3 regions of the Streptomyces sp. NPDC052496 genome follow, and region 3 is predicted to be linked to each of the others. Evidence: riboswitches for the same ligand, from Rfam matches in the RefSeq annotation. Region 3 holds a riboswitch; each other region holds the start of a gene.

Region 1 (9,698 bases), on a different contig from region 3:
GCGGCCAGGCCGACCCGGTCGACGTAGTCATGGTGGGTGAAGCGGTGCACGTCACGGTCGGACAGGCGCGGGTAGGGCGCGAAGAAGCGATAGTACTTCGACTCGTCCGAGACCTGTTCGTAGAACGAGACCAGGCGCTGCGCGTCGTCGGGGGTGATGGGGCGGATGCGCGCGGTGCCGCCGTCGCGCAGCACGACATCGGCTTCCCAGTGGGCCGGGTAGACGCTGTCCGACGGGCTCTGCATGGGGGACAGCGTACGGCCCGCCACTGACAACCGGCTCGGTGTGCGCGGCCGCGAGGGGCCGGGCAGGCCGGTGCGTGGCCGGCGGTCCCGGATCACGGTCCCGGGCAGTGGTTCCGAAGGACGGTCCCCCGGGCAGCGGTCCCGGAGGACGGTTCCGGGCAGCGGTCCCAAGATGGACGGTCCCAGACAGCGGTCCCGGATGGCGGACGGTCCGGCCGCGCGCCCATGACCTGCCGGTAGCGTGCTGAAAGCCCGCGACGGCCACCGTCGTGGGCTGCCGGAGCACCCCCGGCGCCATGAGACACTGGTCTAGACAACCTCAACGACTTGAAGGGCAACACCATGGCTGAGCGCCGCGTCAATGTCGGTTGGGCCGAGGGTCTGCACGCCCGCCCCGCCTCGATCTTCGTCCGGGCGGCCACCGCCTCCGGTGTGCCCGTGACGATCGCCAAGGCCGACGGCAACCCGGTCAACGCGGCCTCCATGCTGGCCGTGCTGGGCCTGGGCGCCCAGGGTGGCGAGGAGATCGTGCTGGCCTCCGACGCCGAGGGCGCCGACGCCGCGCTCGACCGTCTCGCGAAGCTGGTCGCCGAGGGCCTTGAGGAGCTCCCGGAGACCGTCTGAACCGCCTCGCGGGTCACTGTGTTCGCGGCTCCGCCGCGGTAGCCGGGTTCCCGGCGCCGGGCGGGGCCGTTTTTTGTCGGTTTTTCGCCGCGCCCGCCGGCCCTTCGCCGGATTTCCTTCGGCTTCTGGCCGGCCTCCCGCACGTCCCGACAATGCCACGGCTTCCCGCATACGCCGCGCAGATCAAATAAGGCAGCCCGCTCGGAACATTCCGCGCGCCGCCCTTCAGGTACGCGCAATTCCCGGGCCGCTCCCCTGCCCCGTACGGCTCCCCCGATATTCACGGATCCCGCCCCCTCCTTTCCGGAGAGAGCGTGTACCGCGTACCGCATACCGCTTGTATACGGCTCCCCTGTTAATTCCGTTCGCGCGCCGTGTTTACGGCCGGTTTCGGATCCCTCACAGCCGGCCCGGGGACCACGGGGCGCAGCCGGTACGCCGGGCGTGAGCGTTCGATGTGCGCCGCCATCAGGGTCCGGGCCCGCTCGGCGTCCCCGCGGCTCACCGCGTCCAGCACCGCCCCGTGCTCCTCCCAGGAGCGCTCGTCGCGGGCCGGGAGGTCGACCGCGTACATCCAGTCGATCTTGCGTCGCAGCTGGGTGAGGAGCGCCGCCATGCTGGGGCTGCCGGACGCCTGGGCGAGCGTCTCGTGGAACCAGCCGTCGAGTTGGCGCAGCTCGGCGCGGTGGCCGTGGCGGGCGCGCTCACGGCCCAGCCGTACGACGCCACGCAGCACCTTGACGTGCGCCGCGGTACGGCGGGCGGCGGCGCGCGCGGCGCCCAGCGGCTCCAGCAGCGCCCGGATGTCCAGGAGGTCGGCCGCCTCGCGCTCGGTCGGCTCCGCCACGCAGGCGCCCGCATGGTGCCGGATGGTCACGAAGCCCTCGGACTGCAACGTGCGCAGCGCCTCGCGCACGGGAACGCGGGAGACGCCGTACCGGCCGGCCAGCAGCTCCTCGATCAGCCTGCTGCCCGGCGGAAGAGCGCCGGATACGATCTCGTCGCGGATCGCCGTGCACACCACATGCGCGGAAATGGGGCCTCGCATCGCCTGTGCCTCCGCCGTAATCCCGTGCGAACATCCCGGAATGCCACCGGGTGGCGGCATTCGGTGTGACTCTATTCGACAGGAAGACGTCGTCCGGCGGTCACGGCGAATTCATGGATATCTTTTGGCCAGAACGCGCCGGACGGCATACGAGGGTCGCTTACGGGGGACGGCATACGGACAGGGCGGGATTGGGGCGGGACGGTATCCACGCGAGACGGCATACGGGCGCGACCGCCTCAGGAGACGGGCCCGCGGCACCCGCCCCGCACACGCAGACGCCCCGGCCGCGCGGGCCGGGGCGTCGTACGGGGGACGGGTGTGCGTCAGACGTTCACGCCGTGCGAGCGCAGGTAGGCGACCGGGTCCATGTCCGAGCCGTACTCCGCCGAGGTGCGGGCCTCGAAGTGCAGGTGCGCGCCGGTGGTGTTGCCGGTGTTGCCCGACAGGGCGATCTGCTGGCCCGGGGTGACGGTCTGGCCGACCGAGACGTTGATCGACGACAGGTGGCCGTACTGGGTGTAGGTGCCGTCATTCATCTTGATGACGACGTTGTTCCCGTACGCGCCGCCCCAGCCGGCCTCGACGACCGTGCCCGAGCCGACGGCGTGGACGGTGGTGCCGGAGGAGGCGTGGAAGTCGATGCCGGTGTGGCTGCCGGAGGACCACAGACCGCTGGAGGCCTTGTAGCTGGTGGACACGTAGGAGCCGTCGATGGGGGCGACGTACGTGAGCAGGCGCTTGCGCTCGGCCTCGCGGGCGGCGCGCTCCTTGGCCTCGCGCTCCTTCTTCGCCTCGGCCTCGGCCTGGCGCTTGGCCTCCTCGGCCTGCTTGCGCGCCTCGGCCTCGGCCTTGGCCTGCGCGGCGGCGGCCTCGGCGGCCTCCTGCTGCGCGTCGGCCTGCGCCTCGATCTGCTCGGCCAGCTCGTCACCGAGGACGACGGCCTGGTGGAGGCCGGTGTCGTGGGTGCTCGCGTCGTCCGGGTTGCCGGCCGCCAGGGCCGGGGAGGCGACGGAGGCGATGACGCCGGACGCGGCGAGCGTGGCTATGCCGGCGAGGTTACGGGTCGTCCGCGCGCTGCGGCTCGGACCACGGTGCTTCCCGGTGGCACGGGTGAACGCCATGGGCTGGCTGTGTCCTTTCCTTCCCTCTCGCCTACCGGGTTAGCTGACGGGTTCGGAGCAGGAAGGTCTCCTACGGGCGCCTCCGGGAAGGCGTCCGATTCACCCCAAGGGACGGTGGGTCCCCGGCTCCCCTGGCTCGCGCCGTACGGGGACTCGGCGATGACTGTCCGTGCCGCGGTTGCGGCGGTGATCCTGCGGACAGCCGGATCGACGCTAAACGGGGCAACTTTCAATCGGCAAACAGAACCCCGGTTTTGTGCCGTACGCCACACGGGCACCGTGCAACCACCCACAACAATTGGGACATAAAGAAGATCCAGTGGTGTCTGCGCACCACTGGATCCCTCAGGTGACCATGCCTCACCCGCCCGGGTCACGGACCGTCGGGCGCGGACGGCCGCCGGCAGCCGTCCGCGCCCGGTGCGGCGCCGTCAGCCCTTGACGACCGTCACCTCGCCGATGCCGAGCGCCTTGACGGGCTCCTCGATCTCGGCGGCGTCGCCCACCAGGACCGTCACCAGCCGGTCGCCCGGGAAGGCGTTGACGACCGCGGCGGTCGCCTCGACCGTGCCGGTGCGCGCCAGCCGCTCGTACAGCCGGGCCTGGAAATCGTCCGGGAGCTGCTGCTCGACCTGGTCGGCGAGGGTGCCCGCGACGGCCGCTGCGGTCTCGTACTTCAGCGGCGCGACCCCGACGAGGTTCTGTACGGCCACGTCGCGCTCGGCGTCGGTCAGGCCCTCCGCCGCGAGGGTGCGCAGCACCTTCCAGAGGTCCTCCAGCGCCGGTCCGGTGGAGGCGGTGTCCACCGAGCCGCTGATGGCGAGCATCGCGGCGCCGTCACCGTCGGCCGAGGAGCGCAGCACCTGGCCGAAGGAGCGCACCCCGTAGGTGTAGCCCTTCTCCTCGCGCAGCACCCGGTCCAGGCGGGAGGTGAGGGTGCCGCCCAGGCAGTACGTGCCGAGCACCTGGGCGGGCCAGACGTCGTCGTGCCGGTCGGCGCCGATCCGGCCGATCAGCAGCTGCGTCTGGACGGCACCGGGGCGGTCGACGATCACGACACGGCCGGTGTCGTCGGCGGTGATCGGGCTGGCCTTGACCGGTTCGGCGGGCGAACCCGTCCAGGCGCCGAGGGTCTCGGCGAGGGCCGCGTCCAGGTCGATGCCGGTGAAGTCGCCGACGATGACCGCGGTGGCCGTGGCGGGGCGCACATGGGCCTCGTAGAAGGCGCGTACGGCCGCCGCGTCGATACGGGTGACGGTCTCCTCGGTGCCCTGGCGCGGCCGCGACATCCGGGAGTCGGCCGGGAACAGCTCCTTCGAGAGGGCCATCGCGGCACGGCGCGCCGGGTTGGCGAGCTCGTGCGGGATCTCGTCGAGGCGGTTGCGCACCAGGCGCTCCACCTCGCCGTCCGGGAAGGCCGGGGCGCGCAGCGCGTCGGCGAGCAGGCCCAGCGCCTTGTCCAGCCGGGAGGCCGGGACCTCCAGGGAGACGCGGACGCCGGGGTGGTCGGCGTGCGCGTCCAGGGTGGCGCCGCAGCGCTCCAGCTCGGCGGCGAACTCCTCGGCGTCGTGCTTGTCGGTGCCCTCGGACAGGGCACGCGCCATGATCGTGGCGACCCCGTCCAGGCCCGCGGGCTCGGCCTCCAGGGGCGCGACGATGTCGATCTCGACGGCGACCACCTGCTGGCCGGGGCGGTGGCTGCGCAGGACCGTCAGGCCGTTGGGCAGCTGCCCGCGCTCGGGGGCCGGGAAAGCCCACGGCTTGGGTTCGCCGCCGGACGGCTGCGGGTGGAAGGTCATCGTGGTGCTGACGGCGTCGCTCACTGGGCCGCCTCCTCGTCGTTGTCCTCGGCGGCGGTCGGCTCGGTCGGCTCGTACACGAGGACCGCGCGGTTGTCGGGGCGCAGCCGGGCCTGAGCCACCTGCTGCACCTCCTGGGGGGTGATGTCCAGGACGCGCTGCACGGCCGTCAGGGCGAGCTGCGGGTCGCCGAACAGGACCGCGAACCGGCACAGTTCGTCGGCGCGGCCGGCGGCCGTGGCGAGCCGGTCCAGCCACTCGCGCTCCAGCTGGGCCTGCGCGCGCTCCATCTCCTCCGGGGTGGGCCCCTCGTCGGCGAAGCGGGCCAGCTCCTCGTCGACGGCCCTCTCGATGGCGGGCACCTCGACGCCGCCGGACGTCTTGACGTCCAGCCAGCCGAGTGACGGCGCGCCGGCCAGCCGCAGCAGGCCGAAGCCCGCCGCCACGGCCGTGCGGTCGCGGCGCACCAGCCGGTTGTACAGGCGCGAGGACTCGCCGCCGCCGAGCACCGTCAGCGCCAGGTCCGCCGCGTCGGCCTCGCGGGTGCCGTCCTGGGGGAGGCGGTAGGCGGCCATCAGGGCGCGGGAGGGGACGTCCTCCTCGACGACCTCGCGCAGCTCCTTGCCGATGACGTCCGGGAGGGAGCCGTCGCGCGGCGGCTGCTTGCCCTCGTGGCCGGGGATGGAGCCGAAGTACTTCTCCACCCAGGCGAGGGTCTGCTCGGGGTCGATGTCGCCGACGACCGAGAGCACCGCGTTGTTGGGCGCGTAGTACGTACGGAAGAAGGCCCGCGCGTCCTCCAGGGAGGCGGCGTCCAGGTCGGCCATCGAACCGATGGGCGTGTGGTGGTACGGGTGTCCCTCCGGGTAGGCCATGGCCGTCAGCTTCTCGAAGGCCGTGCCGTAGGGGACGTTGTCGTAGCGCTGCCGGCGCTCGTTCTTGACGACGTCGCGCTGGTTCTCCAGGGACTCCTCGTCGAGCGCCGTCAAGAGGGAGCCCATGCGGTCGGCCTCCAGCCACAGCGCGAGCTCCAGCTGGTGGGCGGGCATGGTCTCGAAGTAATTGGTGCGCTCGAAGCTGGTTGTGCCGTTCAGGGAGCCGCCGGCGCCCTGGACCAGTTCGAAGTGACCGTTGCCCGTGACCTGGGCGGAACCCTGGAACATGAGGTGCTCGAAGAGGTGGGCCAGGCCGGTGCGGCCCTTGACCTCGTGACGCGAGCCGACGTCGTACCAGAGGCAGACCGCCGCGACCGGGGTCAGGTGATCTTCGGAGAGCACCACACGCAGGCCGTTGGCCAGCCGGTGCTCGGTCGCTGTCAGGCCGCCGGAGCCGGCTTGTTCTGTGGCCGTGTGACCCATGGGCATGTACGTCCCTTCGATCCGCTTGCGAGGAAGTTCTGTCACTGTATGCAAGCGCGTCGGGCTATGGCGAAGTTCCCGACCGGGCTGCCTCGTACGAGCGGACTTCGCGGACACCCCGTCCGGGGGCTCCGGGGAGGGTCGCGGTCGGCGTTGTCAGTGGGGCGGGCCACAATGGTCCGCGAAAGACCCGAACGTTGATCCCGCATCGGCAAGCAGCAGGACGCAAGCGAAGGAGCCGCAGCCGCGATGGCCCGCCGTAGCACGAAGACCCCGCCGCCGGACGACTTCGAGGAGAGGATCCTCGACATCGACGTCGTCGACGAGATGCAGGGCTCCTTCCTTGAGTACGCGTACTCGGTCATCTACTCCCGCGCCCTCCCGGACGCCCGCGACGGCCTCAAGCCCGTGCACCGCCGCATCCTCTACCAGATGAACGAGATGGGCCTGCGCCCCGAGCGCGGCTACGTCAAGTGCGCCCGCGTCGTCGGGGAGGTGATGGGTAAGCTCCACCCGCACGGCGACGCCTCCATCTACGACGCCCTGGTGCGGATGGCGCAGTCCTTCTCGATGCGGCTGCCCCTGGTGGACGGCCACGGCAACTTCGGCTCGCTCGGCAACGACGACCCGCCCGCCGCCATGCGGTACACCGAGTGCAAGATGGCCTCGGCCACGTCCCTGATGACGGAGTCCATCGACGAGGACACGGTCGACTTCGCACCGAACTACGACGGCCAGGAGCAGGAGCCGGTCGCCCTGCCGGCCGCCTACCCGAACCTGCTGGTCAACGGCGCGTCCGGTATCGCGGTCGGCATGGCGACGAACATGCCGCCGCACAACCTCGGCGAGGTCATCGCCGCCGCCCGCCACCTGATCAAGCATCCGAACGCGGACCTCGACACGCTGATGCGGTACGTGCCGGGCCCCGACCTGCCGACCGGCGGCCGGATCGTGGGCCTGAGCGGCATCCGCGACGCGTACGAGTCCGGACGCGGCACGTTCAAGATCCGCGCCACGGTCTCGATCGAGAACGTCACCGCCCGCCGCAAGGGCCTGGTCGTCACCGAACTGCCGTTCGCCGTCGGCCCCGAGAAGGTCATCTCCAAGATCAAGGACCTGGTGGGCGCCAAGAAGCTCCAGGGCATCGCCGACGTCAAGGACCTCACCGACCGCGAGCACGGCCTGCGCCTGGTCATCGAGATCAAGAACGGCTTCAACCCGGAAGCCGTCCTGGAGCAGCTCTACAAGCTCACGGCCATGGAGGAGTCCTTCGGCATCAACAACGTCGCGCTGGTGGACGGCCAGCCGCTGACGCTGGGCCTCAAGGAGCTGCTGGAGGTCTACGTCGACCACCGCTTCGACGTGGTGCGCCGGCGCAGCGAGTTCCGCCGCGGCAAGAAGCGCGACCGCCTCCACCTGGTCGAGGGCCTGCTGACGGCCCTGATCGACATCGACGAGGTGATCCGCCTCATCCGCTCCAGCGAGAACAGCGCCCAGGCCAAGGAGCGCCTGATGGACCGCTTCGCGCTGAGCGACGTCCAGACGCAGTACATCCTCGACACGCCGCTGCGCCGGCTGACCAAGTTCGACCGTATCGAGCTGGAGTCGGAGCGCGACAAGCTCAAGGCGGAGATCGAGGAGCTGACCAAGATCCTCGAATCGGACGCCGAACTGCGCAAGCTGGTCTCCGGTGAGCTGGCCGCGGTGGCCAAGAAGTACGGCACCGAGCGCCGCACCGTCCTGCTGGAGTCGGCGGGCGCCCCGGTGGCCGCGGTGCCGCTGGAGGTCGCCGACGACCCGTGCCGGGTGCTGCTGTCCTCCACGGGCCTGCTGGCCCGTACGGCCAACGGCGAGGTGAACTTCGACGCAGAGGCCAAGCGCGTCAAGCACGACGTGATCGTCTCGGCGGTGCCGGCCACCACCCGCGGTGAGGTGGGCGCGGTGACGTCCGCCGGCCGGCTGCTGCGCCTCCAGGTGGTCGACCTGCCGCAGCTGCCGGACACCATCGCGGCGCCGACCCTGTCCGGCGGCGCGCCGGTCTCGGAGTTCCTCAGCCTCCAGGACGGCGAGCAGCTGATCTGCCTGATGACGCTCGACGAGTCCTCACCGGGCCTGGCGCTCGGTACGCAGCAGGGCATCGTCAAGCGCGTGGTGCCGGACTACCCGTCCCACAAGGAGGAGTTGGAGGTCATCACCCTCAAGGAGGGCGACCGCATCGTGGGCGCCGTCGAGCTGCGTACGGGCGAGGAGGACCTGGTCTTCATCACCGACGAGGCGCAGCTGCTGCGCTACCCGGCGGGGCAGGTACGGCCGCAGGGCCGCCCCGCGGGCGGCATGACGGGCATCAAGCTGGGCCCGGACGCGAAGGTCATCTTCTTCTCGGCCGTCGACCCGGGCGCCGACGCCATGGTCTTCACCGTCTCCGGCTCGCACGGCACGCTCGACGACTCGGTCTCCACGGCCAAGCTCACCCCCTTCGACCAGTACCCGCGCAAGGGCCGGGCGACCGGCGGCGTGCGCTGCCAGCGGTTCCTCAAGGGCGAGGACTGCCTCTCCCTGGCCTGGGCCGGCGCGGCCCCCGTACGGGCGGCGAACGCCAAGGGCGTCCCGGTCGAGCTGCCGGACCCGGACCCGCGCCGGGACGGCTCGGGCGTACCGCTGACGAAGCCGGTCTCCGCACTGGCCGGGCCGGTGTGACGGGCGCGGTTCCACGCTGAGGACGGCGACGCCCCCGGGACGGCTGCGGCTGGGCCGGGGGCGGGGGCGGTGCCGCGCCGGCGAGGAGGGGCGGGGCCCGGGGGCGGTTTACTGGTCGTCGGGTTCACCCGGGTCACCGGGATCACCCGAGTCACCGGGATCACCAAGTTCCTCCGGATCATCAAGTCCCCCGGGGTCGCCGGGCTCGCCGGGTTCGCCGGGTTCGCCGGGTTCGCCGGGTTCGCCGGGTTCGCCGGTGGACGGTACGTACCGCAGCACGCCCCACATGCTGTTCGCATCGCCGCGCTCCGTCCCTGTCTCCCGGCAGTCCGTCAGTTCCTTCCGCACCGCCGCCGTGTCGACCCCGCTGCCGATGAGGACGAGCTGGGTGCGGCGCTCCTCGTCCGGCTGCCACGGCGAGGGGTAGAAGCGCAGGAAGTCGCCGACCGCGTGCACGGCGAACTTCTGGCGGTTCTCCGGTACGTCGAAGTGGACGAACCCCTTGATCCGGTAGAGACCGGCGGGCCTGCTGTCCAGGAAGGCCATGAGCCGGCGCGGGTTCATCGGCTCGTCCGAGACGAACTCGACGCTCTCGTAAGCGGTGTGGAAGTGGCGGCCGGGCCCGTGGCCGTGACACCCCGGTCCGTGCGCGTCACACCCGTGCTCCGCGGTCACCTCCCCGCCCGCTGCGGCCTCCGCGTCCGCCTCCTCGCGGAACAGGTCCTCGAAGGACAGCTGCCGGACCGCCTCGTCGTCCGCGTCGCGCGGTTTGCGGTCGAAGAACAGTTCCGGGTCGATCCGCC
Region 2 (9,698 bases), on a different contig from region 3:
TTCCGGGCCGGACCCGGGGCCCGCCGCCCGGGGGACATGAGCCCCACGCCAAGCCGCTGACCTGCGCTTTCGACCCCGTACCCGGCCTGCGGTCCGGTGCCGGTACCCGCCCGCGCATCGTCCCCGCCGACCCGGGTACCCGGATCCAATGACAGCAACGATCGCTTCGACCACACCGCCCCAGGACGGCACCGCCGTCCAGCAGGCCGTGGACCTCACGCGGGACATGGTCGTCGGCACCGGTCCGCTGATCGCCGGGATCGTCATCGTCGTGGGACTGATCCTCGCCGTGGTCTACGGCAGGCGCCGCCGGGACCGGGAGCCCGACCCGCCCGAGCCGGAGACCCAGCCGACGCCGCCCAAGGACCCGACCGGGTACGAGAGCGAGCTGCGCGACCCCAACGAGGTGCCGCGCGGCGGCGACCACCGGCTGACCCCGCACGAACTGTCCGACTACGGCAACGCCCCCACCCGCCACGGCGAGGACCAGGACCGGGAGCGCAGCCGCTGGCAGGACGGGCACAGCGGGTCCTTCGGCAGCGGTTAACGTCGAGGGGTGCGACCGCAGACCCCCTTCCCCTCCGACGAGCGGCCCGCCGCCCCTTCCGGGGCCGGGCCCGCCTGCCCCGTGACCGGCCCCGGCACGGCGGCCGTCCCGCCCTGCCCCGAGCTGTTCACGTGGGAGTTCGCCTCCGACCCGTACCCGGCGTACGCCTGGCTGCGCGAGCACGCGCCGGTGCACCGTACGCGGCTGCCCAGCGGCGTCGAGGCCTGGCTGGTGACCCGGTACGGGGACGCCCGGCAGGCGCTGGCCGACACCCGGCTGTCGAAGAACCCGGTGCACCACAGCGAGGCCGCGCACGGCAAGGGCAAGGTCGGCATCCCCGGCGAGCGCGGCGCGAACCTCATGACGCACCTGCTCAACATCGACCCGCCGGACCACACCCGGCTGCGCCGGCTGGTCTCCAAGGCGTTCACGCCGCGCCGCATCGCCCGGTTCGCGCCGCGCGTACAGGAGCTGACCGACGCGTTCATCGACTCCTTCGCGGAGCGCGGCGAGGCCGACCTGATCCACGAGTTCGCCTTCCCGCTGCCCATCTACGCCATCTGCGACCTGCTCGGCGTCCCGCGCGAGGACCAGGACGACTTCCGGGACTGGGCCGGGATGATGATCCGGCACGGCCAAGGGCCGCGCGGCGGCGTCGCCCGGTCGGTCAAGAAGATGCGCGGCTACCTCGCCGAGCTGATCCACCGCAAGCGCGAGACCCTCGGCGACGAGGGCGACGACGACCTGATCTCCGGTCTGATCCGCGCCTCCGACCACGGCGAACACCTGACCGAGAACGAGGCCGCCGCGATGGCCTTCATCCTGCTGTTCGCCGGCTTCGAGACCACCGTCAACCTCATCGGCAACGGCGTGTACCAGCTGCTGCGCCACCCCGAGCAGCGCGCACTCCTCCAGCAGGCCGCCCGCACGGGCGACGACGGGCTGCTCGCCACCGGCGTGGAGGAGCTGCTGCGCTACGACGGCCCGGTCGAGCTGGCCACCTGGCGCTTCGCCACCCAGGACCTCACCGTCGGCGGGCAGCGGATCGCCGAGGGCGACCCGGTCCTGGTCGTCCTGGCCGCCGCCGACCGGGATCCGGAGCGCTTCGCCGGCCCCGACGTCCTGGACCTGACCCGCCGTGACAACCAGCACCTCGGGTACGGCCACGGCATCCACTACTGCCTGGGCGCGCCGCTGGCCCGCCTGGAAGGCCAGACCGCGATAGCCACCCTGCTGACCCGGCTGCCGGACCTCCGGCTCGGCGCGGAACCGGAGGAGCTGCGCTGGCGCGGTGGGCTGATCATGCGGGGGCTGCGGGCCCTGCCGGTGGAGTTCACGCCCGTACGGAAGTGACCTGACGTCAGGCCGTGACCTGCGCGTGATCTCCGCTACACCGGCTTGTGACGAGCGGGCGGCCCCGCTACTTTCATCCGTCTGAAAGGCCGGGACGGGCGGCGTGGCAGGTGTAACGGCCACACAGCCGGCGGTGCCGGTCTTTCGACGACAACTCAACCGCCGCTCGAAAGGCAACCGCATGCGCTCCGGGAACGGCCGTCACCGACGCCCCCGTCAGGCTCCGGCCATCTTCGTCACGGCGGGAGTCGCCGGCGGCGCCCTCGCCATGCCGCTGCTCGCCGCGAGCAGCGCCAACGCCGCCGACGCGGCCACCTGGGACCGTGTCGCGCAGTGCGAGAGCAGCGGGATGTGGAGCGCCAACAGCGGCAACGGCTTCTACGGCGGGCTGCAGCTGACCCAGGAGATGTGGGACCAGTACGGCGGCCCGGCGTACGCCTCGCGCCCCGATCTGGCCAGCCGCTCGCAGCAGATGGCCGTCGCCGAGTCGATACTCGCCGCGCGCGGCCCCGACACCTGGCCGAGCTGCGCGGTGAACGCGGGACTCAAGCAGGGCGGCAGCGGGCCGGACGTCGACCCGGGCAGCACGGCCACGCCGACCCCGCGGCCCTCCTCGCCGGCCCCCACCACCCCGTCGCCCTCCTCGAAGCCGTCCGAGCCGTCCGGGACACCGGAGTCCGGCGACAAGGGCACCCCGCAGCCGAAGCCGTCGCCCACCGGCCCGGCGGGGACGCCGGATCCGTCCCGTACGCCCGACCCGTCCGGTACGGGGCGTACGGAAGACCCGTCGCACCCCGCCGACCCGGACGGCGGCGCCTCCACGAGCCCCACCACGCCGCCCTCGAAGGGCAAGCACCGCGGACAGCCCGGGGACGGGGCCGGTACCGGCGCGGGGGCGGGGACGGGCGCCGGGACGGGCGACACAGGGACGGGTACGGGCGCGGGCTCCGGTGACGCGGGCCGGTCCGGCGGGGGGCACCCCTCGCGGGGCGGCGACGCGCACCGTACGGACCCGGGCGCGCCAGGTGACTACGCCGTGCGGCCTGGTGACAACCTGTCAGCCATCGCGGAGGACCGCGGGGTCTCCGGCGGCTGGCCGGCGCTCTACGAGGCCAACAAAGGTGTCATCGGGGGCGATCCGGACCTTATCCACCCTGGTCAGCGCCTCGACCTGGCTGCCGAGCAGCGGTAGTTCGCAGGCATTTGCCCGCTTTGGTGAAAGTGAGACATGGATCTCGTTCGGGACCGCGGTGACCGTCCCGTCCGTTGTTTCCAAACCTGCGACGACCTGCGGAAATGTGATGATCCTGTGATGTCTGGGGGCCAACTGGCCTCAGATGTAGGGGTTTGAACCCGCGGGGTGTTCCTGTTTACCGTCTTCATCGCTCGCCAAAGCGGGCCCTTCGATCACACGCCGAATCCTGCCGGTGGTCGGAGGTCACTCGACGCGAGAGCGCCGAAGGCAGGAGCGGGGGAACCAAGGTAAGCGCCGGCCCCGCCCGCGGAAGCGGGTCCAACCGGCTTGGGGTGAAGCCATGTGTGAAGCACACACGGCCGGGCAACTCACATGGCCCGAACCCGACAGCTCACCTCGCAGGCGTCGGTGAGGAACAACCATGCTGAACACCAAGGGCAAGCACCGCCGTCCCTCCAAGGCCGTCCGCGTCGCCACCCTGGCGGGTGTCGCCGGTGCCGCGGTGGCCGTCCCGCTGATGGGCGCCACCTCCGCCTCCGCCGCGGGCAACAACTGGGACGCCGTCGCCCAGTGCGAGTCCGGTGGCAACTGGTCCATCAACACCGGCAACGGCTACTACGGTGGCCTGCAGTTCTCGAACTCCAGCTGGGCCGCCGCCGGCGGTACCAAGTACGCCCCGCGCGCCGACCAGGCCAGCAAGAGCCAGCAGATCGCCGCGGCCGAGCGCCTGCTCGCCATCCAGGGCCCGGGCGCCTGGACCTGCGCCGGCGGCCACCTCGGCAAGGGCAACGCGAACGCCAAGGCCGACGGCGGCTCGTCGCAGGGCAGCAGCTCGCACAAGTCGCACAAGTCGCACAAGTCCTACCGTTCCTACTCCGCGCCGCAGAACACCTCGCGGTCCGAGGCCCGCAAGGCCCCGGCCCCGTCGCACCAGTCGACGCCGAAGTCGAACCCCCAGGGCAACTACACCGTCAAGTCCGGTGACACCCTCGCCAAGATCGCCGCTTCCCACGGCACCAACTGGAAGTCGGTCTACGAGAACAACAAGTCCGTCATCGGCGGCAACCCCAACCTGATCTTCCCGGGCCAGAAGCTGGCCGTCTGAGCCGGTCCGGCCCTGAAGAGTCCCGGGTGACCGTGGCGCTCCGTACGTACGGCGGTACGTACGGGCCGCCCGGACCCCCGGGGGCCGCTCACCCCGGGAATCCGCTCTTCCCCGGAAACCCGCTCTTCCTGTGAGACCGCCCCGCCCCGGCGCCTGTTCCCCCGCACGCGCCGCGGCGGGGCTTCTCCGTTTCCCCGTCCGGCCGCCGGGGGCCACCCCGTCCGCCGACTTCTCCGTTCAGCGAACATTGCCCCCATACGTCCCGTGAACTGGGGCTTTGCGGGTGTATTCGTCCCAAGGGCCGGGCTGGCGGCGAGCGGAACCCCCGGAGGCCGTTAGGCTCGTGCTGCAGAACTCCAGACACCCATGAAGGAGACAACGTGCCGTCCATCGACGTCGTCGTAGCTCGCGAGATTCTCGACTCGCGAGGCAATCCCACGGTCGAGGTCGAGGTCGGCCTCGACGACGGCAGCACCGGCCGTGCCGCCGTCCCGTCCGGCGCCTCGACCGGCGCCTTCGAGGCCATCGAGCTGCGCGACGGTGACCCGGCCCGCTACCTGGGCAAGGGCGTGGAGAAGGCCGTCCTCGCGGTCATCGAGCAGATCGGCCCGGAGCTCGTCGGCTACGACGCCACCGAGCAGCGCCTGATCGACCAGGCCATGTTCGACCTGGACGCCACCGACAACAAGGGCTCGCTCGGCGCCAACGCCATCCTCGGCGTCTCCCTGGCCGTCGCGCACGCCGCCTCCGAGGCCAGCGACCTGCCGCTGTTCCGCTACCTGGGCGGCCCCAACGCCCACGTGCTGCCGGTCCCGATGATGAACATCCTGAACGGCGGCTCGCACGCCGACTCCAACGTGGACATCCAGGAATTCATGATCGCCCCGATCGGCGCGGAGTCCTTCTCCGAGGCCCTGCGCTGGGGCGCCGAGGTCTACCACACCCTCAAGAAGGTCCTGAAGAACAAGGGCCTGGCCACCGGCCTGGGCGACGAGGGCGGCTTCGCCCCGAACCTGGGCTCCAACCGCGAGGCCCTGGACCTGATCCTCGAAGCGATCAAGGAGGCCGGTTACACCCCCGGCCAGGACATCGCGCTCGCGCTCGACGTCGCCGCCTCCGAGTTCTACAAGGACGGCGTCTACGAGTTCGAGGGCCAGCAGCGCACCGCCGAGCAGATGACCTCGTACTACGAGGAGCTCGTCGCCGCGTACCCGCTGGTCTCCATCGAGGACCCGCTGTTCGAGGACGACTGGGCCGGCTGGAACGTCATCACCGAGCGCCTGGGCGCCAAGGTGCAGCTGGTGGGCGACGACCTGTTCGTCACCAACCCGGAGCGCCTGGCCCGCGGCATCGAGGAGAACTCGGCCAACGCCCTGCTGGTCAAGGTCAACCAGATCGGCTCGCTGACCGAGACCCTGGACGCCGTCGAGCTGGCCCAGCGCAACGGCTTCAAGTGCATGATGTCGCACCGCTCCGGCGAGACCGAGGACGTCACCATCGCCGACCTGGCCGTCGCCACCAACTGCGGCCAGATCAAGACCGGCGCCCCGGCCCGCTCCGAGCGCGTCGCCAAGTACAACCAGCTGCTGCGCATCGAGGAGATCCTCGACGACGCGGCGGTCTACGCGGGCCGCTCCGCCTTCCCGCGGTTCCGCTTCGAGGGCTGACCGGCCCCGCAAGGGCTGACCCCGGGGGCCGCGAACGGCCCCGGAAGCCGTGAATACGTACGTCCCCGGCGGCGGTCCCGTACCGTTGCCGGGGACGTACGTGCTGCGGGCCGCGCCGGCCCCGGCCCGGTGACGAAGGGGAGGCGACGTGTCCGCGGAACGGTTCTCCACCGCGACCCGGCTCAAGGCGCTCGGCGAACAGGCCGCCGCCCGCGTCCAGCGTGCCCGCCGCCCCCGGCGGGGCCGCCTGACCGGCCGGGCGGCGCTGCTCGCGCTGGTGATGTGCTCCCTGGTCGTCGCGCTCGCCTACCCCACCCGGCAGTACATCTCGCAGCGCGCCGAGATCGCCGACCAGCGCCGCCAGGCGGAACAGGCCGCGCGGCGCGCCGACGAACTGCGCGACGAGAAGGCCCGCTGGCAGGACCCCGAGTACGTACGGCAGCAGGCGCGGCAGCACCTGCACTACGTCCGGCCCGGCGAGACCGGCTTCATCGTCCAGGACGGCTCCGGCACCGGAAAGCGGCGCGGCGGCCGGGCCGCCGCGGAACGCCCCTGGTACGACAACATCTGGGACGGCCTGGACGCCGCCGACCAGTAGCCTGTCCGGGGCGCGCGCCCGGTCCGGCCCGCCGTACGGCGCCCCGCCCCTCCATCACCGCCACGACCGAAAGCACCCACGTCCGTGTCTGAACACCTCATGCCCCCGCCGCAGACCGAGCGCACCGAGCCCACCGATGCGGACATCGCGGCCTTCAAGGAACAGCTCGGCCGCCCGCCGCGCGGTCTGCGCGCCATCGCGCACCGCTGCCCCTGCGGGCAGCCGGACGTCGTCGAGACGGCCCCGCGCCTGGAGGACGGCACCCCCTTCCCCACGCTGTACTACCTCACCTGCCCGCGCGCGGCCTCCGCGATCGGCACGCTGGAGGCCAACGGCGTGATGAAGGAGATGACCGAGCGGCTGGACCGCGACCCGGAGCTGGCCGCGAAGTACCGGGCCGCCCACGAGGACTACATCCAGCGGCGGGACGCCATCGAGGTCCTCCAGGGCTTCCCCAGCGCGGGCGGCATGCCCGACCGGGTCAAGTGCCTGCACGTCCTGGTCGGCCACTCGCTCGCGGCCGGCCCCGGCGTCAACCCGCTCGGCGACGAGGCGCTCGCGATGCTGCCGCAGTGGTGGCGCAAGGGCCCCTGCGTGAATCCGTGCGCGGACACCGCCGAAGGCGAAGGAGACCCGGCCGCATGAAGCGCGTAGCCGCCATCGACTGCGGCACCAACTCCATCCGGCTGCTCGTCGCCGACCTCGACCCGGCGACCGGCGAGCTGAAGGACCTGGACCGCCGGATGACGATCGTGCGCCTGGGCCAGGGCGTGGACCGCACCGGCCGGCTGGCCCCCGAGGCCCTGGAGCGCACCTTCGCGGCCTGCCGCGAGTACGCCGGGGTGATCCGCGAGCTGGGCGCCGAGTCCCTCCGCTTCGTGGCGACCTCCGCCTCCCGCGACGCCGAGAACCGCGACGACTTCGTCCGCGGGGTGGTGGACATCCTGGGTGTCGAGCCCGAGGTGATCACCGGTGACCAGGAGGCCGAGTTCTCCTTCACCGGCGCCACCAAGGAGCTCACCGGCCGCACCGACCAGGAGACGCCCTACCTGGTCGTCGACATCGGCGGCGGCTCCACCGAGTTCGTCCTCGGCTCCGACGCCGTACGCGCCGCCCGCTCCGTGGACATCGGCTGCGTCCGCATGACCGAACGCCACCTCGTACGGGACGGCAAGCCGATCGCCGACCCGCCCGGCGAGGAGCAGATCAGCGCCATCAAGGCGGACATCGACCGCGCCCTGGACGAGGCGGGGCAGGCCGTCCCCCTTTCCGAGGCCCGCACCCTCGTCGGCCTGGCGGGCTCGGTGACCACGGTCGCCGCCATCGCCCTGGGCCTGCACGCGTACGACTCCACCGCCATCCACCACGCGCGCATCCCCCTGCCCAAGGTCCGCGAGATCACCGACCGCATCCTGACCGCCAGCCACGAAGAACGCGCCGCCATCCCGGCCATGCACCCCGGCCGCGTCGACGTCATCGCCGCGGGCGCCCTGGTCCTCCTGTCGATCATGGAACGGGTGGGCGCGGAGGAGGTCGTGGTCTCGGAGCACGACATTCTGGACGGGATCGCCTGGAGCATCGCCTGACCTTGCGGCCGGAGGCAGTCCGGGGCCTGCGGGCTCCGGACTGCCCGCTGTCCGATGCTGCGGCAGGTGTCGCGCCGGTCGAGCACCGCCTCCGCCGCTGGGACGCCTTCCGCCGGTGGGTGCCAGGGCCGGAAGGGCCCCTTCCAGGAGCCTGAACGGCCCCTTCCGCGAGAAAGTTCGTGAAACTCTTCACATGAAAAAAGCGCCCGTCGGGCGAACAAACCGGACAGTCGGCCCTAGATCTTGAGCCGTAGGTCCCCCGGGCCGCAAAAATGTGCGGTTTCAGCGGTGTTAAAGAGATCCTTACGCACCGTGTGGTCCACCGGGGTCCGAGTGCGCAATCCCTGATCAACAGGGGTGTCCAACGGTTCGGAGGGGAGCGTGGTTCCCTCTTCGGGGTATGGCGTCGATCACGGAGGCGCGGAGTGTAGCAGATGCCCTTCGCAACCTTGTGAAGGGGCTCACGAGGGGTGCTCCGAGTGGGGGTGGATACTCGATTGCATGAGCACCACGGAGCGTCCCAGGATCCTCGTTGTAGGCGGTGGGTACGTAGGTTTGTACGCGGCACGCCGCATCCTCAAGAAGATGCGGTACGGCGAGGCGACGGTCACGGTCGTCGACCCGCGCTCGTACATGACGTACCAGCCCTTCCTCCCTGAAGCTGCTGCCGGCAGCATCTCTCCCCGCCACGTCGTGGTGCCGCTGCGACGCGTGCTCCCGAAGGCGGAGGTCCTCACCGGCCGCGTCACCACCATCGACCAGGACCGCAAGGTCGCCACGATCGCCCCGCTGGTGGGCGAGGCGTACGAGCTGCCCTTCGACTACCTGGTCATCGCGATGGGCGCGGTCTCCCGTACCTTCCCGATCCCCGGCCTGGCCGAGAACGGCATCGGCATGAAGGGCATCGAGGAGGCCATCGGGCTGCGCAACCACGTGCTGGAGCAGCTGGACAAGGCTGACTCCACGACCGACGAGGAGGTCCGCCGCAAGGCGCTGACCTTCGTCTTCGTCGGTGGCGGCTTCGCCGGTGCGGAGACCGTCGGCGAGGTCGAGGACATGGCCCGCGACGCCGCGAAGTACTACAAGAACGTCAAGCGCGAGGACATGCGCTTCATCCTGGTCGACGTGGCGGACAAGATCCTGCCCGAGGTCGGCCCGAAGCTCGGTGCGTACGGCAAGGAGCACCTGGAGAGCCGGGGCGTCGAGATCTACCTCGGCACCAGCACCAAGTCCTGCGTCGACGGCCACGTGGTGCTGAGCAACGACCTGGAGGTCGACTCCAACACCATCGTGTGGACCGCCGGTGTGAAGCCGAACCCGGCGCTCTCCCGCTTCGGTCTGCCGCTGGGCCCGCGCGGTCACGTGGACACCCAGGCCACCCTCCAGGTGCAGGGCACCGACTACATCTGGGCCGCGGGCGACAACGCCCAGGTGCCGGACCTCGTCGGCCGCAAGGCGGGCAACGAGAACGCCTGGTGCCCGCCGAACGCCCAGCACGCGCTGCGCCAGGCCAAGGTCCTCGGCGACAACGTGATCTCCGGCATGCGGGGCTTCCCGCAGAAGGAGTACAGCCACGCCAACAAGGGCGCGGTCGCGGGCCTGGGCCTGCACAAGGGCGTCGCGATGATCGTCCTGGGCAAGACCAAG
Region 3 (9,698 bases):
TACGGAGACCAGGTCGGTACGGGCTCCGGCGGTCGGGGCGGTCGATGCGGCCGGGGAGGTCGCGGCGCCCGTGGCGGCCCGTTCAGCCGGCTCCGCCGCCGTTTCGCCGTCCCCGCACGGCCCGCAGCCGCCGCCCCCGTGGCCACCGCAGCCGTCGCCCGGGAGCGCGTCCGCGCGGTGCTCCGGCAGGGTGGCGGTGTCCGTGCCTTCCACCTCGAAGCCCGCGTCCGCGATCATCGCCAGGTCGTCCTTGCCCGCCTGGCCCTCGCTGGTCAGGTAGTCACCGAGGAAGATGGAGTTGGCCAGGTGCAGGGCGAGCGGCTGCAGCGAGCGCAGATGCACCTCGCGCCCGCCGGCCAGCCGTACCTCCACGTCCGGGCAGACGAAGCGGACCATCGCCAGGATGCGCAGCGCACGCTGGGGCGTGAGGTTCCACTCCTTGGCCAGCGGAGTGCCCTCGAAGGGGATCAGGAAGTTGACGGGCACCGAGTCGGGGTCCAGCGCGCGCAGCGCGAACACCACGTCGACCAGGTCCGCGTCGGTCTCGCCCATGCCCGCGATCAGGCCCGAGCAGGCGGACAGGCCCGCCGCCTGCGCCTGTTGGACCGTTTCGACCCGGTCCGCGTAGGTGTGGGTGGTGGTGATGTCCCCGTAGGTGGCTTCGGACGTGTTGAGGTTGTGGTTGTAGGCATCCGCGCCCGCTGCCCGCAGCCGGGCCGCCTGGCCTTCCGAGAGCAGGCCGAGGCACGCGCACACCTCGACGCCCTCGTTCTGCTCCTTGATGGCGGCGATGGTCTGCGAGACCCGGTCCACGTCCCGGTCCGTCGGCCCGCGGCCACTGGCCACGATGCAGACCCGCTTGGCACCGCCGGCCACCCCCGCCGCGGCCGCCTCGGAGGCCTCCTCCGGCTTGAGCCAGGTGTACTTGAGGATCTCGGCCTTGGAACCGAGCCGCTGGGAACAGTACGAGCAGTCCTCGGGGCACAGCCCCGACTTCAGGTTGACCAGATAGTTCAGCTTCACCCGCCGCCCGAACCAGCGGCGGCGTACCTTTCCGGCCGCGGCCACCACGTCGAGCAGGTCGTCGTCGGACGTCGCCAGCACGGCGAGCGCCTCTTCGCGGGTCGGCAGTTCGCGCCGCAGCCCCTTGTCCACCAGCGTTGTCAGCAGATCCATGGCGACGATCCTGGCGTACGCCCACGGCCCGCGACCATGGAGGAACCCGACAAGGGCGCTGATCCGGGGTGTGTGCATGGCCACACCGTAGGACGGTGTAACGACCGCTAACGTCTATCGACAGCCCACAAACGCGAAGGAAGCCGATGCATCAGGACGACCCCGCGCCGCCACTGCTCCGCGACGTGCCGGCACCGCCTCACGACGGGTCCGCCGGGGCACCCGTCCCCGACCGCGGCACCGCGCCGGGCACCGACGCGCGGGCCGCCGCGTTCGGCTGGATCGATACGGCCCGCGAACAGCGCCGCCGGGCGGGGCTCGTCCGTACGCTACGGCCGCGGCCGGTCGAGTCACCGCTGCTGGACCTGGCGAGCAACGACTACCTCGGCCTGGCCCGGCACCCCGAGGTCACCCGCGGCGCCGCGCAGGCCGCGCACCGCTGGGGCGCGGGCGCCACCGGCTCCCGGCTGGTCTCCGGCAGCACCGAGCTGCACGCCCGCCTGGAGGCCGAACTCGCCGAGTTCTGCGGCTTCGAGGCCGCCCTCGTGCTGTCCTCCGGTTACGCGGCCAACCTCGCCGCCGTCACCGCGCTCGGCGGCCCCGGCGGCCTGATCGTCTCGGACGCGGGCAACCATGCGTCGCTCATCGACGGCTGCCGGCTCGCCCGCGCCAGGACCGTCGTGGTGCCGCACGCCGACCCGGACGCGGTCCGCAAGTCCCTGGACGGCCACGACGGCCCGGCGCTCGCCGTCACCGACGCCGTCTTCTCCGTGGACGGTGACGCCGCGCCCCTGCGGTCCCTCGCCGACGCCTGCCGGGCGCACGGCGCGGCGCTGCTCGTCGACGACGCGCACGGCCTGGGCGTTCTCGGCGACGGGGGGCGCGGCACGGTGCACGCGGCCGGGCTGGCCGGGGATCCGGACGTGGTCGTCACCGCCACCCTCTCGAAGTCGCTCGGCAGTCAAGGAGGCGTGGTGCTCGGCCCGGCCCGGGTCATCGAGCACCTGGTCAACACCGCGCGGACGTTCATCTTCGACACCGGTCTCGCCCCCGCCGCGGCCGGCGGCGCCCGTACGGCACTGCGCCTGCTGCGCCGCGAGCCGGAACGTGCCGGCCGGGTCCGCGCGGTGGCGGCCGAACTGCACCAGCGGCTCAGCGCCGCCGGGCTGGCGGCGGTCCGCCCGGACGCCGCGGTGGTCTCCGTACGGGCGCCCTCGCCGGAGCAGGCCGTCCGGTGGGCGGCGGACTGCCGGGACGCGGGCCTGGTGGTCGGCTGCTTCCGGCCGCCGTCCGTGCCCGACGGCATCTCCCGATTGCGCCTGACCGCCCGCGCGGACCTGACGCCCCGGCAGGCGCGGGAGGCCGTACGGACGGTGGTGCGGACGGCGCCGGTCAGCGGCTAGGCGAGCCGGCCGGCGAAATTCCGGAGGACCGGCCGGGCGTGCCGGTCCGCGTATCGCCGTCGTACGGCGATCGCGCTCATCCGACCTGCGCGAAGCGGTTGTCGGCCAGGCCGTCGACGAAGGACTGCCAGGCCGGAGTGGTGAACAGCAGGGCCGGCCCGGCGGTGTTCTTCGAGTCGCGCACCGCGAGCAGGCCGGACCCGATGCGCGCCGTCTCGACGCAGTTGTTCATGGCGGTGCTGTGGCTGCTGCGCCGCCACCGTGCGCCGCGCAGCGCTGCGTGGACGGGATCGTGCCCAGGCGGGAGTGACATGACGGCCTCCTCAGACGCCGGCGCCGGCCCATGAGGCAGCGGCGGTCCGGGCGATGAATTGCGCTGACTTCTCGCATGAGAGGGCGCGCCCCCGCAGCGTGTCGAACGCATCGCTGTACGCCCTGAGGTCTGCTTTCTGTTCCAAGTAGAGGCTACTCGTCAAATGGTCGAGAACAACCACATCCAAGTCAGAAGTGAGCGGAAATGAGAAGATAACGAAAGGGCCGGTGATGCCGATGTGTACACCGGATGCGAAGGGCAGCACCTGGAGGCGCACATGCGGCAACTGCCCCACGTCCAGAATGTGCCGCAGCTGCGCCGCCATGACGCCGGGCGAACCGACCTCCCGGCGCAGCACCGCCTCGTCCAGCACCGCGTGCAACTCCAGCGGCCGCTCGCCCCGCAGCACCTCCTGGCGCGCGATGCGCACCTCCACCAGCTCCTCGACCTGCTTCGCCGGCAGGTCCGACAGCGTGGCGCGGGTCACCGCCCGCGCGTAGTCCGGCGTCTGCAGCAGCCCCGGCACCACCGTCGTCTCCAGCGTGCGCGCCCGGGACGCCTCGTACTCCAGGCTGATGAAGTCCCGGTACTCCGGCGGCAGCAGGTCGCGGTACGTGTGCCACCAGCCGTGCCGCCCGCCGCCGTCCTGCGTGCCGCCGGCGCACAGCGCCCCCAGCAGCGCACGCAGTTCCGCGTCGCGCACACCGTACGCGTCGAGCAGCAGCTCCACATCGGCCCGCCGGACACCACTGCGCCCGGTCTCGATACGGCTCACCTTGGACTGGTGCCAGCCGACCAGCCGCGCGGCCTCACCACTGGTGAATCCGGCCAGCGTCCGCTGGCGCCGTAATTCCGCTCCGAGCTTGCGGCGGCGCACCGCGGGCCCGTACCGCATACCGCGTCCTCCGTCTCGTTCCGCGGGGAGCGCCGCGGGTGCGCCCGCCCCCTGATGGCCGGTTCCGATCCGACAGTGTGCCGCCCAAATACGGTCTCGCGTAGCAGGGTTCACCGCTTCGGGCGACAGATATATGCACTTCTCGGTGGATGACGCGTCACAGCCGCAGCATGAGTGGCAGGCTGGCGCACAGCAGCAGTCCGAGGCCGGAGCGGAAGGGGCCGGGAAGGGCCCGGAAGGCCGGATGCGATGGCGGCTTCCTTCGGCAGCGGGCCGGAGTCGAGCCTCGGGTGGGAAAGGGACGGCGTCGCGATGGCAGACCACCAGGAATCCTCACTCACCCTGCCCAGCGCACCGGCATCGGTCGCGGAGGCCCGCAGGTACGTCACCGGCGTACTGGCCGAATGGGGCCTCCCGGACGGGACGGAGACGGCCGACACCGTACGGCTGATCGTCTCCGAACTCGCCACCAATGCCGTGCAGCACACGTTCGGCAGATCACCGGCGTTCACCGTCGACGTCCGGCTGGACCGGGACGAACGGCTGCGGATCGGCGTCACCGACGACCATCCGCGCTGGCCGAAGCGGCTGCCGGCCGCCGTGCAGCAGGACAACGGGCGGGGCATGGTGATCGTCCGCTTCCTCGCCGCCGAATCGGGCGGGCAGCTGACGGTCGAACCCACCGCGTCCGGGGGCAAGACCGTTTGGATCGACCTGCCGTGGAAGGTGTTCCTGCCGTAGCGGAACGGCCGTACGGGCCGGTTCCGGCTCAGGGGGCGCTCAGTGCCTGGTCAGGAAGCGCGGCTTGCGGCGGCGGCCCGTACCGCACGCGCAGCCCACGCCGTCGTCCCGAACCTGCCGGTACGTGGGACTGGCCTCGCGCCCGCAGCGGGAACAGCGGCACGGCCACGGCTCGTACGCGCCCGGGCAGGGGACCAGCGGCGTCAGCCCGGCGGCATACATCACGCGTTCGGCGACGGTGGCCGGACCAGGGGCACCCTCCGGGACGGCCGGCGCGGCCGCAGGTACCACGGGGCGCGCGGGGGGAACCGGGGCCACGGGCGCGGGAGCCGCAGGCGGTACGGGAGCCACCGGACCCCCGCCTGGTCCGCCGCCGAGATCTCCCGGATGCCACTGGTGCAGGCAGGAGGCGCACCACCACAACAACTCGCCCGCACCGTAGACCCCCTCGTCCTCCCACAGCACGTCCGTGCTGCCGCAGGCCGGGCAGGGGGTGGCGGGGGAGCGGCGGCGCAGAAGTCCGCGCAGGTTCACGAGTCGGTCCTGGGGTGCGTGTGCGGGTGCTGGGGCGGGTGCAGGTGCATGGGTCTCCTCACGTGCTAAGGAGACTTCATCGGTTCACCGTCGCCAAAGCAAGGACGACCAGGTCACAAAAGATCTCGGCGGCGCGGCGTCCCCGCGGCGTCCGCGGACCGCGGGGGTACCGCGCGAAGGCGCCGGGCGCTCAGGACGACGAGTCGCGTGCGGACGGCTTGATGTGCCCGTTCACATGCCCCAGTACGCGCGGCAGCAGCGCCCACAGCCCGGCGCACGTCACCAGCGTCACCGAGCCCGCCGCCACGCCCGCCCCGCGCCCCAGGACGACGTCGACGACCAGCAGGACGGCACCGGCCAGCGCCAGCGCGAGCACCGCCATGCCGGCCGCCGTCAGCCGCGCGGAGACCTCCACGATCAACCCCTTCGCGCGCCGCCGGAACAGCACCCGGTGCACCGCCGCCGGCGCCGTGAGCAGCAGCGTCGCCAGAACGGCCAGCAGCAACGTGCTCACGTAGAAGCCGCGTTGCGTGGTGTCCAGGGACACGAAGCGCGGGGTGAACGCCAGCGTCAGCAGGAAGGCGAACAGGATCTGCACGCCGGTCTGCAGGACGCGCAGTTCCTGGAGCAGTTCGCCGAAGTTGCGGTCGTAACGCTCCAGAGGTGTCTCGTTGCGGTCCGCGCACACGGTGTACCGGGCGGAACCGGGCGGCCGGTGCGGTTCGGGTGCGTCGGCGGTGCCCGGCGGTTCGGAGTGTCCGGTCAGTTCGTTCCGGTCGTCGTCGGTGAGGGGGGCCATTGCGTGCGGGTATCCGCCGACGCGTTGATCACTCCTCGGACGCGTACGCGTCCGCGTACGCGAGTGCGGGAACCTGTACCCGCGTACGTACGGGGGACCGGCGCGGCCGGCGGATTCACCACACCGACGGACCGGGTGGTCAGCGCACCCGTCCGTACGAGACGCTGCGCGACCAGATGCGTTCCAGCCGCACGACGGTGCCGGGCTTGGGCGCGTGCCAGATCTTGCCGTTCCCCGCGTAGATGCCCACGTGGTAGATGCCGCGGCGGGAGTGGAAGAAGACCAGGTCGCCGAGGCGGCGCGCGGAGGCGGACAGGTGCCGGGTGCGGTTGTACTGGGCCGCCGCGGTACGGGGCAGCCGCTTGCCGGCCCGCTTGAACGAGTACAGCGTCAGCCCCGAGCAGTCGAAACGGTAGGGCCCGCTGGCTCCGTACTTGTAGGGCGCCCCCTTCTTGGAAGCGGCGATCCGCAGTGCTGAGGCCGAGGTCGACGCGGCTTCCGCGTCCCCGGTGGCTCCTGGTACGACCAGTGTTCCGCCGACCGTGGCGAGGGCGAGGAAGGAGATCACTCCGGCTCGCGCCAGCAGGGGGGAAGTGGTGGTACGCGCGGTCATGCGCAACCCTTCGTCAGCCGCCTGCGAAGGAGTACCTGTCGGGTTCGGGCAGGCGAAGATGCCCGGTCGCGGTATCGACAACGACTTCACCCCAAGGGGCCGTCCGGCCGTGGTGGCCGGCGGACCCGTCGTGCTCGGGTCCTCCGCTCCTGCCGGTCCAGGCGCATCGACCAGACGTCCGGTACGGCGGCAGGATTGGGCGTCCGTCCGGACCGCCCCACCGCTGTGGCGGGGGCTTGTCGTCGAGGCGATCGTTGCGCACCTCGCGCCCGGATTCCGAGCAGAAACAGCGGTATGTGACGTTGGTCACCTCTGCGCCGTTCGGGTGGACGGACGGCGTTGCGCGGGGGCTCAGCGACGGGTGGGGATGCGCGTACCAGCCCCGGAACGTGATGTTCCGCTCGACACGTACGTACGTCGCGCAAGCCGTGTGGCGCAGCACGCGGTCTCGTGGCTACGCCGTTCGGGCGAGCCCGAACGGGCTTCGTGTCGGCATACGGGCGGGTCCTTGCGGTGCTGTAGCACCTCATTGCCGCCGCTGTCGCCCCTGTCCGGGATGTGTCGCGTGGGACGGACGGGTTTCCTGTGTGCCGGAGGTGTGGGAGGGGAGGGCGCCCGACCCCCGTCCGGACGCCCTCCCGGCCGGTGCGGCGGCGCTGTCGTGGCCGCGCGCCCGTGCTGCGGCCCTCTCCCGGCGGAAGAGGGCCGCGGCCTGTGGCGCAGTCAACTGCGCGGCGGAGGTACGGCGATCAGCCGCGCGCGGCGCTCGCCGTCCAGCACGCGCAGGGCCTGCGCCAGCGTCCCCGCGTGCAGTTCGCTCTCGCCGCGGTCGTGCATCAAGGCCAACGCGTCCCGCAGGGCGGCGGATGTGCCGACCAGGGCCTGTGCGGCGCGCAGCCCGCCGTAGGTGTCCGTGCCGCGGGCCGGATTGATGCGCCCCAGCAGGTCCAGGACCGCCAGGTAGCTGTCGATGACCTCGCCCTCGGCGCGCGTCAGCGCGGGCAGCGGCGGCAGTTCGGGCGGCAGCATCCCGGATTCACCTCGCGCCGGCGGCCGCGGGGCGCTGTTTGCGGCTGCGGGTGAGCCCGTCGACGAGTCCGTACGCCATGGCGGCCTCGGCGTCGAAGACCTTGTCGCGTTCGAGGTCTTCGGAGACCCGCTCGGCGGTCTGGCCGGTGTGCCGGACGAGCATGTCCTCCAGCAGTGCACGGGTACGCAGCAGTTCGTCCGCCTGGATCCGGAGATCGTCGGTCTGTCCCTGTACCGGTTCGCTGAACGAGGGCTGGTGAATGAGGATGCGGGCGCCCGGCAGGGCGAGGCGCTTGCCGGGCGTGCCGGCCGCCAGCAGCACCGCCGCCGCCGAGGCGGCCTGGCCCAGGCAGACGGTTTCCACGTCGCAGCCCACGAACTGCATCGTGTCGTAGATCGCGGACATCGCGGTGAAGGAGCCGCCGGGAGAGTTGATGTAGAGCGAGATGTCCCGGTCGGGGGCGTCGTGGTCCAGGTGCATGAGCTGGGCGATCACATCGTTGGCCGTGGTGTCGTCGACCGGGGTGCCGAGGAAGATGATCCGCTCGCTGAGCAGCTTGGAGTACGGGTCCATGGTCCGGGCCCCGTAGGAGGTGCGTTCGGTGAACTCCGGAAGGACGTGGCGGGCCTGGGGGCCGTTCATGGGGAACTCCTCTTCCCTGAGCGTGAGCGTCTGTAAAAAATGTACAGAACGTACGTAGAGCTAGATGGGAGCACGATCCCCGGAGGGAAAGCAATGCCTTGGGCGGGTGAACCGCCGGATGCTCGCTGACAGCGAAAACCTCATGGAGCGTCAGAAGCGTTGCCCACGCGCCCGGCTGACCGGCCGTGTGTCCGCGCCTTCGCCGGCGCGTCCGGTCGCTGTGCACAATGGCCGCTGTACGCCGGTGACCACCCGCGAAGGACATCCGATGCCCGACCTGTCCCGCCTCGCGCCCCTGCCGCCCGAGGCCGCTTCCGACGACCCCCACGCACTGCGGGAACGCCTCCACAGCGCGCTCGCCGAAGCCCTGGTCAACGGCACGCTGGCGCCCGGGCAGGAGTACGGAGAGCCGCGGATCGCCCAGCAGCTCGGCGCTCCCACCGCACCACTCCGGGAGGCCCTGCTCCTCCTGGCCGCCCAGCGCCTCGTCGAGTACACCGGCCCGGAGACGGTACGGGTGACCCCGGTCGACGCCGCCACCTGCCGGGACACCGCCACTGTGCTGCACGGCCTGTACCGCACCGCCGTGCTCGGCGCGCCGTGGCCGCTCCCCGAGGGAGACCTCGCCGCCCTGCGTAACGCCGCTGCCGCGCAGGTGCGCGCCGTCGCGGGTCGGGACGCGGTGGAAGCGGCGGGCAGCGAACGCGCGCTGTGGAGCGTCTTCGTCCACGCCTGCCGCAACCGGCCCCTGTACGACGCCGTCACACAGCTCGCCCCCGCGTGGCAGCGCGCACAGCACCTCGAACTTCCCCTGCCCGAGAAGCCGGAGGCCGCCTGGGAAGCCCTCCTGGCTGCTTGTACGGCGGGCGACCGGCAACGCGCGCTGCACTGCACGGACGAGCACTGGCAGCGCGCGCTGCGCGGTGCGGACGAGCGCTGCGGGCGCGCGGGCGGCACGACCACGTCCTGAGCCAGCAGCCGGTGGAGCGGCCGATGGGAGGACCGGGCGGCGCGTTCCAGGCGCAGCGTTTCCGAAGGGTACGTACGGACGTACAGCGGCAGGCCCGCGCGCAGCGCGTCAGTGGTGCAACGTTCCGGCCGAAGTCCCCCGCGTACTCCGGCGCCGGTCCGGCGCGTGGCGTGCCGGACCTCCTCCGGCGTCCCATGCGTCTCGCCCGCGGTCCCGCCGGACAGCACGAGGCGACACCTGACACGGGAGCCCCCTGGCCAAAGGAGCCCTTGCGGAATCCTCACGTACGGAAACCGCCGTTCCGGCCCGGTCCGCCCGGGTACCCGGCGGGCGCACCCGAGTTCCTCGGGCCCAGCCGAGTCCAGGAGGACGCGATGGCCACCGCTTCATCCGCCGGATACCCGGAATCCGGCCGCTCCCAGGCCGCCCGTGCCGAGCGGCACACGAGCGCGGAGACCAAGCCCGCGTTCAAGAGCACCGAGTTCTTCGTCTACGTCGCCGCCGTCGTGGCGGTACTGGTCGCCTCCGCCGTCGTCGGCGGCGGCGCCACCGACGTGGACGTCTTCCCCGCCGACCAGGCGT

The links. A riboswitch is a leader RNA that binds a small molecule or an ion and turns the genes downstream of it on or off. The one in region 3 is predicted to bind cyclic di-AMP.
Region 1: linked by a shared signal. The riboswitch ahead of AB0L45_RS29760 (peptidoglycan DD-metalloendopeptidase family protein) and the one ahead of AB0L45_RS20510 (NlpC/P60 family protein) in region 3 are both predicted to bind cyclic di-AMP.
Region 2: linked by a shared signal. The riboswitch ahead of AB0L45_RS26485 (transglycosylase family protein) and the one ahead of AB0L45_RS20510 (NlpC/P60 family protein) in region 3 are both predicted to bind cyclic di-AMP.

The regions. Positions count from the first base shown of each region.
Region 1 is NZ_JBFAUH010000025.1:123,225-132,922, reverse strand. Features, by position in the region: gene AB0L45_RS29775 (GNAT family N-acetyltransferase) at 1-245, opposite strand, end outside; gene AB0L45_RS29770 (HPr family phosphocarrier protein) at 588-869, shown strand; gene AB0L45_RS29765 (GntR family transcriptional regulator) at 1,225-1,917, opposite strand; gene AB0L45_RS29760 (peptidoglycan DD-metalloendopeptidase family protein) at 2,244-3,041, opposite strand; cyclic di-AMP (ydaO/yuaA leader) riboswitch at 3,055-3,210, opposite strand; gene AB0L45_RS29755 (pitrilysin family protein) at 3,473-4,864, opposite strand; gene AB0L45_RS29750 (pitrilysin family protein) at 4,861-6,198, opposite strand; gene AB0L45_RS29745 (DNA topoisomerase IV subunit A) at 6,448-8,895, shown strand; gene AB0L45_RS29740 (CobW family GTP-binding protein) at 9,004-9,698, opposite strand, start outside.
Region 2 is NZ_JBFAUH010000021.1:108,407-118,104, reverse strand. Features, by position in the region: gene AB0L45_RS26505 (LysR family transcriptional regulator) at 1-40, shown strand, start outside; gene AB0L45_RS26500 (DUF6479 family protein) at 149-547, shown strand; gene AB0L45_RS26495 (cytochrome P450) at 629-1,900, shown strand; gene AB0L45_RS26490 (transglycosylase family protein) at 2,082-3,092, shown strand; cyclic di-AMP (ydaO/yuaA leader) riboswitch at 3,303-3,515, shown strand; gene AB0L45_RS26485 (transglycosylase family protein) at 3,517-4,200, shown strand; gene eno (phosphopyruvate hydratase) at 4,581-5,867, shown strand; gene AB0L45_RS26475 (septum formation initiator family protein) at 6,016-6,465, shown strand; gene AB0L45_RS26470 (DUF501 domain-containing protein) at 6,565-7,110, shown strand; gene AB0L45_RS26465 (Ppx/GppA phosphatase family protein) at 7,107-8,051, shown strand; gene AB0L45_RS26460 (NAD(P)/FAD-dependent oxidoreductase) at 8,553-9,698, shown strand, end outside.
Region 3 is NZ_JBFAUH010000014.1:220,503-230,200, forward strand. Features, by position in the region: gene bioB (biotin synthase BioB) at 1-1,176, opposite strand, end outside; gene AB0L45_RS20485 (8-amino-7-oxononanoate synthase) at 1,323-2,579, shown strand; gene AB0L45_RS20490 (DUF397 domain-containing protein) at 2,656-2,892, opposite strand; gene AB0L45_RS20495 (helix-turn-helix transcriptional regulator) at 2,903-3,787, opposite strand; gene AB0L45_RS20500 (ATP-binding protein) at 4,100-4,528, shown strand; gene AB0L45_RS20505 (DUF6328 family protein) at 5,253-5,861, opposite strand; gene AB0L45_RS20510 (NlpC/P60 family protein) at 6,001-6,474, opposite strand; cyclic di-AMP (ydaO/yuaA leader) riboswitch at 6,478-6,648, opposite strand; gene AB0L45_RS20515 (hypothetical protein) at 7,198-7,503, opposite strand; gene AB0L45_RS20520 (ATP-dependent Clp protease proteolytic subunit) at 7,511-8,146, opposite strand; gene AB0L45_RS20525 (FCD domain-containing protein) at 8,415-9,116, shown strand; gene AB0L45_RS20530 (hypothetical protein) at 9,491-9,698, shown strand, end outside.